Flocculibacter collagenilyticus: one gene and its partner. The main gene of each other region encodes a partner of the protein of the gene in region 2 in a complex. Links are inferred from orthologs where the notes say so. Each region holds a gene or a part of one and is shown on either strand. Other genes may lie near its edges.

Region 1 (4,745 bases), 930 kb from region 2 along the record:
TAAGCCTGAATCGCGGGCGATTTTTCTATAACATTTGAACTCTATTATCTCTTCACCTACCTTGCTGTCTCACTTACTGCGTCCATTGCCATATAATTAGACTTAAGCGCTATGGTGTTGTTCAATGCAGTGGCGTTTTCAAGCTTGTTTAGTATTTCACTATCAGGCAAGCATTCATTATCTAAGAATTTCACAAATTCTAAAATGGGATCACAAAATAATATATCTAATGATAATCGGTTCATGCCATATATTCCTCGGTGGATCATATTTGCGCTAAATACCAATAAGTCGCCTGCCTGTAAGCTAACTTTCACTCCAGCAGGTAAACTTTCGTAATTTTTACGTCCACATTGCTCTAAGCGAACATTCAACTCTTCACGAGTGTCCCAACGCTTGTGGGTTTCGGGTATTAGTTCTATGCCTGGCTCATCCATTAGGGGGATCCTAAAATGAAGCACATTAGCGCCTGAAAGCGCTGATTTTTGCTCCTCTACAGACAGGTGATATTGCGGATCCCTATGCCAGTAATTCCTTTGATCAAGATTTACAGGATCAAAAAATAGCTGCGTATTCATAAAAGCAGGACAAGTCCCCATAATCTCAGTAACCCTGTCCATCAGCTTATTGGAGCCAATAAACTTGAATAACCGCTCTCTTGCAGGCTTCTCAAGATGTTTTTTAGCTGTTAAATAAGCCGAGTTTACTGCTTTTTCCTTATAGAATTTGGCATTTTCCTGCTTCCATGATCGATGGAACTGCATAATCACTTCACGAAGATTATGGAGCTCTTGTGAGGTAAAAACTTGCTTGAAAACTACATATCCCTTCTCTTCATAATCACTATCCATAAAACATCTCTGCCTTTTATATCTAAAACAATTAAAGAGGCTGCTAGGCGATAAACAACTTAATCGCCCTGAATTTAGATAAGTTAAATATCACTCATTAAATTGGCTTAAGCGCCTTAATTACTTGTGCGTCGACCCAATAAATATCAGCTTTATTTCCGCCATATGAGCGAAGAAAGAAAAAATACTTCCCATCGGGCGAGACACTGCCATAGGCATCTTCAAATTCTGAGTTGATTTTATCACCCAAATTGATGGCTGCTCCCCATGAGCCATCATCTTTACGAAATGAAATATATAAGTCACTACTTCCATACCCTCCCTCGCCTTGGTCATCCCATATCAAGTACGACTCATCAGGCGCAATAAAAGGATGAGCATTCCAATCTCCCATTTTAATATCTATTGCCTTGGGAGCTTCACGCTTGCCATCTATAAACCGCGAGTAACGAATTGGTCCCGACTTACTCGCTTCATCAAAATAGTAAGTGCCAGAAGACGAAGCAGTAAGCCGCATAATTCTATAATCTTCAAATGGCGCCCCTAAACTTTTCACATCAGACCAACCTGTATCAGTTCGCTCTCTATACTTTTTACCTAAATGCATAACCTTACCGTCAGGAGAAATAAATGGTTCTCCCGATTTAGGAGATATAACAGACTCAATCCATTGATTACTCTTATATTGAACAACAACTAACGTATTACTTTTATGTTCTCCGCCTCTTCTGCGTATATAAAACTCATCTAATTGAGGAGGAATAGCGTAAGCACCTTCTCTATATTCTGTTTGAATAATATCTGGAGCAAATAATTCAGGAGTTGAACCAGGTGGCTTTTGCCCTAAGTAAGGACCTTCAGGTACGGACGATACTCTTTGGCTATAAACCCCACACCCTAATACCACTAATGAAAATAAAAAAACAATAGAAATACGCTTCATGATTTTCCTTATAAGTTTAACTAGTCACATTTATATCTACCCTCTCAAGCCTAATTAACCAGTTTTAGCGGCTTTGAAGGGGTTTTCCAGTTTATGCGTGTAGTAAGAAGCAGCTCGCGCAACGTTAATGCGCGAGGTGACGTTTTTAATTGATTGTTCCATCTATGACCACAACACGCAGCGGTTAAAATGGCTTTTACGGGTTTTAATAATCTTACTTGCGTACTGTTTATTTGAGCATCGCTTGTTTCATCGATTAACGGCTTTGCTAAGCAATTATCCGTCTTGAACCAGCCATACTGATTTAAATGAATACGTGTACCGTCTTTGGCGATTTGATCTACAGAGTCTAGCGCAATAGTTTCTGTACCATGATCAACCACACTCAGTGGCACTATCATGGCCAGTACGGCATGATGTTGATAAAACTGGCTGACGACATCCGATGTTTGTTTTGTTGAAGGGCAATGCTTGGATTGTTTGGCAAACCATGACGCGTTTTCAGAATCTAGCTGTAACGGTGTTTCAATATTTAGTAATGTTTCTGCCGCACGCTTTACGTAATGCGGTAAGCTAGCACAGCGTTTTTTTAAAGAAAGGTGGTTTAAGTTTGGGTCATTGATTAATGAGAAAAGTTCTCTTTGGTACAGCGCATTGCACAGCTGAGCATATCTGAGTTGCTCGTATTTATCGTGCCATAAGTGCTGTTGTTGTCCGTAGAGATCGTGTTGTACCAAAACTTATCCAACGAGTGTTTAAATTATCAGCTATCTCTAAAGTAATATATTTTAAGCAAAAAGAGTATAAAAAATAGCAATAAAGCCGCAAAAGCGGCTTTATTCATTAAGGCTTACCCAAAAAACTCTGGGTGAACTAAGTATTACTGACCTTTAATTTCAGTGCGGCCACGGTATACCGCTTTGTCTGCTAACATTTCTTCAATTCTTAATAATTGATTATATTTAGCAACACGGTCAGAGCGACAAAGTGAACCTGTTTTAATTTGTCCTGCTGCAGTGGCGACTGCTAAGTCAGCAATAGTGGCATCTTCTGTTTCGCCCGATCGATGAGAGATAACAACAGTGAAACCTGCATCTTTCGCCATACGAATCGCTTCTAACGTTTCTGTTAATGAACCGATTTGGTTAAATTTAATTAAAATCGAGTTACCAATACCATTATCAATACCACGTTTAAGAATTTTCGTGTTGGTTACGAATAAATCATCTCCCACTAACTGCACTTTATCACCAATTTTATTGGTTAAGCTTGCCCAGCCATCCCAATCAGATTCATCTAAACCATCTTCAATCGATACAATTGGGTACTTTTGAGTAAGTGCTGCTAGGTAGTCACCAAAACCTTCTGAGTCGAATACTTTGCCTTCGCCTTTTAGGTCGTATTTACCATCTACATAAAATTCAGATGCCGCACAGTCTAACGCTAGTGTAATGTCTTCATTCATTTTATAGCCAGCACGTGCAACGGCATCCGTGATCACAGCTAACGCTTCTTCATTAGAGGCTAGGTTTGGTGCAAAACCACCTTCGTCACCTACCGCGGTACTTAAGCCTTTTTCAGTAAGTACTTTTTTCAGCTGATGAAAAATTTCTGCCCCCATACGTAGCGCTTCGCGGAAGTTTTTAGCGCCAACTGGCTGAACCATAAACTCTTGAATATCTACGTTGTTATCAGCGTGCTCGCCACCGTTTAAAATATTCATCATTGGCACAGGCATTGAATATTCACCAGCTGTACCGTTTAGCTCGGCAATATGTTCGAACAGTTGCACACCTTTATCTTGTGCAGCGGCTTTTGCTGTAGCAAGAGATACCGCTAAAATTGCATTTGCGCCTAATTTGTCTTTATTTTCAGTGCCGTCTACTTCAATCATCGCCGCGTCTATCGCTTTTTGATCATACGCATTCATGCCAATTAGTGTATTAGCAATTAGATTGTTAACATTGTCGACTGCTTTTAATACACCCTTACCTAAATAGCGTGCTTTATCGCCATCACGTAGTTCTAGTGCTTCACGTGAACCTGTAGAAGCACCTGAAGGTGCACATGCTCTGCCCCAAGCTCCGCCTTCTAAATATACTTCTGCTTCCACAGTTGGGTTGCCGCGTGAATCCATAATTTCACGGCCTAGCACTTTTACAATCTTCGACATCTTATATTCCTCTGTATCTTGTAGGGTAGGTATTTTTATCTATACCCGTGCCACTTGAAGGTGCTGCGTTATTGGCTGTACGCCTTAATACCCATCACTTAGTTTATCTAAGTTCATGATAATTCAGTTGCTTGTCGCCTACCTGCCTCTTCATTGCTTGGGGTATATTAAAAAAGCCGTGTCGAGAAGTACACGGCTTTTAATTTAATTATTGCTATGAGTTAAAAAGTTCTTTTTGCGCTTGCCCGGCGGCGGCAACAAACCCTTCAAATAATGGGTGTCCGTCTCGTGGCGTAGAGGTGAACTCTGGATGGAATTGCGCAGCCACAAACCAAGGATGATTTGGGTTTTCAATTATTTCAACTAGGTTTTTATCTTCAGACAAACCTGTGAATTTTAACCCCGCCTTTTCTAATTGTTCTACGTAGTTGTTATTCACTTCAAAGCGATGACGATGGCGCTCAAAAATCTCTTCAGATCCATAATGTTCATGTGCTTTGCTGCCTTTAATAAGATGACACTTTTGCGAACCTAAGCGCATGGTGCCACCTAAATCAGACTGTTCATCACGCACTTCTACTTGGCCGTCTTTGCCTAGCCACTCAGTAATTAAGCCAACAACAGGGAAAGGCGAAGCTTTATCAAATTCAGTTGAATTTGCACCTTCCATATTTGCTACATTACGCGCGAACTCGATAAGCGCAACTTGCATTCCCAAACAAATACCTAAATATGGTACATTGTTTTCACGAGCGTATTTCGCCGCTAAAATTTTGCC
Region 2 (7,025 bases):
ATTACTTTGTCTACCATTGACACTAAAATTGTGTTTTCATCGTTATGATCTCGACCCACAGTTTTGACTAACATGTCGGTAATTTTTTCGCTTGGCGTGTCAGACTCTTTAGTTGTTATTTTGCCTGTATTGGTATCGAAGAATAGGATGTTGCCATCATTCAATATGAGCATGGTGTGTTCATCGACAAACTCAAGATCGTTCGCAACCTCTTGAAAAACGTCTTTTGCATTTTCAGGTATTAATAGCAGTTCTTCTTGTAACGTTTCAGTATTAAATCGCTTAATACCACCACCCGTAATCGCCCATACAGTATTACCTTGTATTTCTAAATCGATAACGGTTGAGTTACTAAAGCGTTCTTTTTTGTTTGGGTTCACCAGAAGTTGAGTTATTTTTCCTGTGCGAGTATTAATATGATTTAATCCGTTATCGGTGCCCACCCAGTAATTACCGTGTTGATCTTCCCGGCTAGCCCAAACCGTATTTTCACTTAATGAATAGTTTGGAATGCCCGACTGATAATAGAATGTAAAATGTCCTTCGTCAGGTTTTAACTTAAATACACCGTCATTCCTACTAGCTAGCCATATATTCCCTTCTTTATCCTTAATCATTGACTGAATATCGTCATCCGCTATTTGATAGACAGTTTCTGAAAGGCGGACAATATGTTCTAACTCTTGATTTTTATGTAATTTGTATAAGCCATCGTTCGTTGCTAACCAATAATGTTCTGATTCTTCAATTAATTTCCATATATTTAATTCAGGCACCAGTTCTTTTGCAAGGATACTTATAGAAGGAGTTGTAGACTGTGAGTTTACATTTGTAAGTAGCTGCTCGATAGCAACTTGATATAAACCAGCAACAGTGCCTAATAACAATGTACGATTGTCGGAAAGATAAAACCCCTTAACGTTTAAACTGTCTTCTGATGGCGGTGCTTTATCTTTAGTGAGTAAGGATAAGTAGTCGATATGAACGACTTCTTTGGTTGCAATAGAAACACGGTAAAGGCCATTACTGGTAGCGACAAATAAATAATCATCAATCTGGATGATTTTTCTAATAATATTGTTGTCGTTTAATATACTTTGGAATTCTGTAAAAAATTCAACACTATGCTGTGTAGCATTATAATAAAAGATAGCGGTAAGAGTCGCTAACCATAAGTCATCGCCTTTAGCGGGTTTAATATCACCAAAAGAAGAGTCCCAAATATCATAATCTGTAGGGAAAGGAGGATCAATTTCCTCTATCTCACCAGTTTGTTTATCGATGATAAAGTTACGATTTGGCGTTGAGCCTACCCAAATCCTATTTTTATTATCTTGATATAAACTGCTGATGCTTTGGATTTGCAGTATATTTTCAGGCCCGCTAACAAGCTGAATTCGATATCCATCAAATAGATTTAATCCTTGCTGAGTGCCTAACCATAAAAATCCCTCGTGATCCTGCAACATACTTTGGACTTCGCCTTGGCTTAGCCCTTCGTCAAGCGAGAGTTGTTCTAGTTTAACTGTTTCTTTTGCATGAATATTCAATACTACACAAAATAAAACAATTCCGAATAAATAACGCAAACCTTCACCTCTAAACAGGCTTAATTATTTAAGCTTCATAATTTTTGAGCGCTTATACTACATTAGAATAAAATCAAGTGCTACGTATTCATATTTTTAAAGGTGTTAACTAATTGGAGCACTTATTTACATATAGAAGCTTAACAATTAATAACTATAGACATTATGAAATATAGTTCATGAATGACAAGATGAGTGGGGGCATAGCATTTATATTTTTGGTTTGGCAATTCAGAGAAATAAATATTCAAATAATCTGTGTAAATATTAGGTAAAAGAAAAAATAAAGGAGTAAGAAGAAAGGAGAGGAGAAGGCTTTTTAAATTAATAAAACGCACAAAAAAGCCAGCAACGTGTGCTGGCTTGATTATTTTAGTGAATTACTTATATGTTCGCCATTTTAGCTTTACCTGTATGACGCTAACAATTTAGTAAAACTCATTGACTATGCTGGCTTATGAGGCTCCGATGATGCCTTATACTCCGCATGCATGGTACCTGCTTGTTTTGAAGCAATAGCAATATCTGCACGCTCACTGATTTCCATGGCACCAATCACTTCTTCAGTATTATTAGATGCAATTGAATGTGCTTTGGTCATTGGCGCATTGATACTGTGCTTATATCTATTACCCACACTTAATGTTGGCATAACAGATTTTTTGGCTGCCATGTCATCATTGTTTGTTAGATCAAGCTCGCTTTCTACTTCAACTTTAGCTTTTTCCTCAGTGCTGTCAGCATTTGCAGATATGGCATGTGCTTCTGCTTTTTGCTTGCTACTTTCTTTCTCTTGAGAGTCCACTAAAGTATTGTTCGCTTCGCTTTTAACAGTGGCATCTGTATCAGCAGCTACATTCGCATCTGTAAGTGATGTGTCCGAAGCTGCTTCAACACTTTCAGCCAAGTCAGCTTTAGACGTCACCGGCTGTTTACTGTCAGCCTGCTTATTACTATTAACGTCTTCAGTGGATGTCTGTTTTTCTGCCTTTGGTTTTGCATCAGCTGCAATTACATCATTTTTACTTACTGGCATATCAGCTTCATGAATAATTTGAGCAGAAGAAGATTTCGCATCAGTTGCATTTGTCGATGTATCGGTGGCAACTTGATGTTCGTTTAGGGCTTCTTGCGGCTCTTCAGATGAAGGCTTAGTGTCAGTAACAGATGTTTGCTTAGCCTCTTCAGCCGCACTATTTATATTGTCAAAGTTAAAATCACCCTCTGAATCATTATTACGCTTACGTTTTTGGCCTGCTGCTCTTAAATGACGAGGTGAGCGGCGGCTGCGTGTGCGACCTTCTTTTTTGTTTTCTGCAGTATCACTTACTTCATCAGTATGCTTTTCTGCATTTTTAAGCTCAGTGCTTTTTACCTCAACATTTTCGGCTTGCACATCGGCGTGCTTATTTGCTGTGTCAAAAGCTTTATCAGTAGCATTGCTCTGCTCTTGCTTTTTAGCTTGAGTTTCGCGCTTATGCTCTTTTTTAGCTTCTTGTTTGTTAGCCGCTTTTTTCTTCGGAGTTTGTTGAGCTATATCGCTTGCAGTATTGTCAACAGCATTGTTATTTGAAGCTAGCTCTTCAGGTTGTTCAGATACACGCACTTTCTTGCGCATATTTCTGCGTTGTCTGCGTTCTGCAACTTTTTGCTCTTTAGACTTATGATCTTTCTGCCTATTATCTTGAGACTTATTTCTATTCGTTTGATTTGAATGTGCGTCTCGTTGCGAATCGCGTTGATTATTTTGTTTACGATTATCGTTACGGCCATCTCTGTCATTCTGCTTACGAGCCTGAGCGGGACGTTTACGCTTATTTCTATCTTGATTAGGCCTTTGTTGCTTAGTTTTGGCAACAGGTTTAACTTCTTCTTCAGTGGCAAACAACGACTTTAACCAGCCTGTTACCTTAGTAAAAATTGAGTCTTCTTGTGTTGCCTTTTCTTTCGCCTTAGCAGGTGCTGGCGCAGGCGCTTTTGGTGTAACTACACCACTTAACACTGGCTGCTCTTTTTTTACTTCTTCTGTACGAATTTCAATTTTTTCTTGCGCTGGCTTAGCGACAAGGTTGTAACTAACGTCTTCAACCGTTTCATCTTTACGAATTCGGGTAACTTCGTAGTTAGGCGTATCAAGGTGTTGATTAGGAATAATCGTAACGGCAACATTGTGTCGATTCTCAATACGAGTTACACCAGAGCGCTTTTCATTTAATAGGTAGGTAGCTACAGACACTGGTACTTGTGCTTGAACGCTAGTTGTATGCTCTTTAATCGCTTCTTCTTCCATTAAACGAAGAATAGATAATGCGATAGACTCTGTGCCACGAACAGTGCCTTGTCCGTTACAACGAGGGCATGAATGCTGGCTTGCATCACCTAATGAAGGGCGAAGTCGTTGACGTGACATTTCTAATAAACCGAAACGAGAAATTTTGCCAATTTGCACTCTGGCGCGATCTTGCCTTACAGCATCTTTCAGTCTATTTTCCACTTCGCGTTGGTTGCGAATTGGCGTCATGTCAATAAAGTCGATAACAATTAAGCCGCCTAAATCACGTAGTCGCAATTGGCGTGCAATTTCATCAGCCGCTTCTAAATTAGTATTTAGCGCGGTTTCTTCAATGTCGCCGCCTTTAGTCGCTTTTGAAGAGTTAATATCAATCGATGTTAATGCTTCAGTAGGATCAATCACGATTGAACCGCCAGAAGGAAGGCGAACTTCGCGCTGGAATGCTGACTCTATTTGACTCTCAATTTGGTAGTGAGTAAATAACGGCACATCACCTTGATAAGTTTTAATACGATTAACGAAATCAGGTCGGAATCGTTCGATATTCGCACGCGCTTCTTCGAAAATTTTAGGGTTATCTATTAAAATTTCACCAATATCACGGCGCAAGTAATCGCGAATTGCTCTAAAGATAACGTTACTTTCTTGGTGGATAAGGAAAGGCGCCGGACCACGGTCTGCTGCTTCCTGAATGGCTTCCCAATGCTGCAACAGTGCTTTTAAGTCGTAAGCAAGCTCTTCATAAGATTTACCAACACCAGCAGTGCGTACAATTAGCCCCATGCCTTTAGGCAGGTCCAGTTGGCTTAGTGCAGCTTTTAGCTCAGTTCTTTCATCACCTTCAATACGACGAGAAATACCACCGGCTCTTGGGTTGTTTGGCATCAGCACTAAGTAACTACCAGCTAGGCTAATAAATGTTGTTAATGCTGCACCTTTTTGACCGCGCTCTTCTTTATCTACTTGAACAAGTACTTCTTGTCCTTCGTGAATAACATCTTTGATATTAGGGCGGCCGTCAAATGTATAACCTTCAGGAAAGTATACTTTTGCGATTTCTTTTAATGGAAGGAAACCATGACGCTCTGCTCCGTAATCAACGAAAGCAGCTTCAAGGCTAGGTTCAACGCGGGTAATTTTACCTTTGTATATATTGGCTTTTTTTTGTTCGTGACCAGGGCTTTCGATATCTAAATCGTAAAGGCGCTGACCGTCAACCAATGCAACACGCAATTCTTCAATTTGTGTCGCGTTAATTAACATACGCTTCATTATTTGTGACTCTTTACAGTATAAGCCACAACGACATTATGTGCTGCCTAGTTTTGCCAGATACCCTTTCAAAACATGTGCAGTCTCGCGACTGGGCAATAAAGGTGCTAATTGTTATGCATTAAAACGGTTTCGCTTTAATTTCTGGGTGTTCTATTCTGTTCTAATTCGTTATGGCTAAGTTATTTTTTTTGCTCTGTTTGGTACTGGTGAAAATGCCTTATTACTATTGAAAACTTATTACACACGTTTTCTCAAATTAAGATGCGTATTGAACCCGAAACAAATAAAAGATTGGAAAAATGATTTTTATCAGTATGATCATTCTCTCGGGTTTTTGCTACACTCTCACTCTTACGTATTTGCAGAGCACCATATTAATTACCTGTTTTTCAGGCTTAAAAAACGGGGAGTATTATCCCACTAATATAACTTTTTAAGCAACTAAAATTATTGTCCTAATTTACGAAAATTGCCAATGTCAAACAAAAAAGAAATTTCAGAAGATAAATCTACACAAAATAAAGTTCAATTTATTGATATAGAAGAAGATTATGCGGGCCAAAGAATAGATAACTATCTGAGAACATTTCTTAAAGGTGTGCCCAAAAGTAAAATTTATCGCATTATTCGTAAAGGTGAAGTTCGAGTTAATAAAAAACGGGTAAAGCCAGAGTACAAATTGCAATCAGGTGATGTAGTTAGAATACCGCCTGTTACTGTGTCTGAGTCACAAGATACTGCCCCTTCAAAAAATTTATCGATGGTATCTTCGTTGGAGTCACATATTTTATACGAAGATAAAGCCCTAATTGTATTAAATAAACCATCTGGAATGGCGGTACATGGTGGTAGTGGACTAAGTTTTGGGGTTATTGAGGCGCTAAGGTCGTTAAGGCCAGAGGCTAAACATTTAGAGTTAGTTCATAGACTAGATAGAGATACATCTGGCTGCTTAATGATTGCAAAAAAACGTTCGGTATTGAAACACTTACATGAACAGTTAAGAAGTAAAAAGGTACAGAAAAATTATTTAGCGCTCGTTCGAGGTGTTTGGCCTAAGTCAATAAAAGTAGTCACTGAGCCACTTCGTAAAAATACACTGAAATCAGGCGAACGAATCGTTATCGTTGACCATAAAGAGGGTAAAGCCTCTGAAACGCGTTTTAGAATTGAAAAACAATTTAAAGAAGCAACATTAATTGACGCCTTTCCTGTTACTGGCCGCACACATCAAATTCGAGTACACACTGCATGTGTGAATCATGCCATAGCATGTGATGACAAATATGGTGATGAGAATTTTGCGAAGCGAATGAATGCAATTGGCCTAAAACGTTTATTTTTACATGCTCATCAACTGCGATTTATCCATCCTGTCTCTGAAACTACTATGTCGGTAGAAGCGCCACTCGATGCGCAGCTAAAAAATGCACTAGAGAAATTATCTCAAGAGTAAACTGGAATCCTTGTTAACAAGGTTTAATTAAGCAGCTTTGTTTTGTTAAGAGTAAATGTAATGAAGTATAAATTGGTTATTTTTGATTGGGATGGCACTGTGATGGATTCGGTTGGACGAATTGTGTCATCAATGCAAAATGCTGCGCGTATAATTAATTGTGATGTACCCAGTGATCATGACGTTAAATCAATTATCGGTCTAAGCCTAGAAAAAGCGGTAGCGATATTATTCCCTCAACAAAGCGTTGAGCAGCATCAATCACTTATATTGCATTATCGTAAACAATATAAAGAAGATAATAGTGTGCCTACACCGTATTTTTCTGGTGTGGCGCATGTATTGAGTACGTTTAAACAGCAAGATGTATTACTTGCTGTTGCTACAGGGAAAGGGAGGCAAGGATTGGAGC

Evidence for each region. Proteins that work in one complex are often made in the same cells at the same time.
Region 1: the proteins of rne (region 2) and eno are in contact, whole or in part, in a solved structure (PDB 2FYM), measured with the Escherichia coli proteins. The link is inferred for Flocculibacter collagenilyticus from one-to-one orthologs.

What each region holds. Positions count from the first base shown.
Region 1 is NZ_CP059888.1:3,150,856-3,155,600, forward strand. What follows is about bases 1,822-4,701. They hold eno (phosphopyruvate hydratase), read right to left. Parts: upstream 3,968-4,701; coding sequence 2,675-3,967; downstream 1,822-2,674. Other genes in these bases: HUU81_RS14015 (hypothetical protein), read right to left, coding at 1,845-2,531; HUU81_RS14025 (CTP synthase), read right to left, coding at 4,182-4,701. Also shown: HUU81_RS14005 (phytanoyl-CoA dioxygenase family protein), read right to left, coding at 57-851; HUU81_RS14010 (TolB-like translocation protein), read right to left, coding at 949-1,794; more of HUU81_RS14025, read right to left, coding at 4,702-4,745. UniProt on the Escherichia coli protein: Catalyzes the reversible conversion of 2-phosphoglycerate (2-PG) into phosphoenolpyruvate (PEP). It is essential for the degradation of carbohydrates via glycolysis.
Region 2 is NZ_CP059888.1:2,225,112-2,232,136, reverse strand. What follows is about bases 1,835-5,551. They hold rne (ribonuclease E), read right to left. Parts: upstream 5,155-5,551; coding sequence 2,035-5,154; downstream 1,835-2,034. In the rest of the region: HUU81_RS09900 (EAL domain-containing protein), read right to left, coding at 1-1,589; 23S rRNA pseudouridine(955/2504/2580) synthase RluC, read left to right, coding at 5,633-6,613; HUU81_RS09885 (HAD-IA family hydrolase), read left to right, coding at 6,674-7,025. UniProt on the Escherichia coli protein: Endoribonuclease that plays a central role in RNA processing and decay. Required for the maturation of 5S and 16S rRNAs and the majority of tRNAs. Also involved in the degradation of most mRNAs.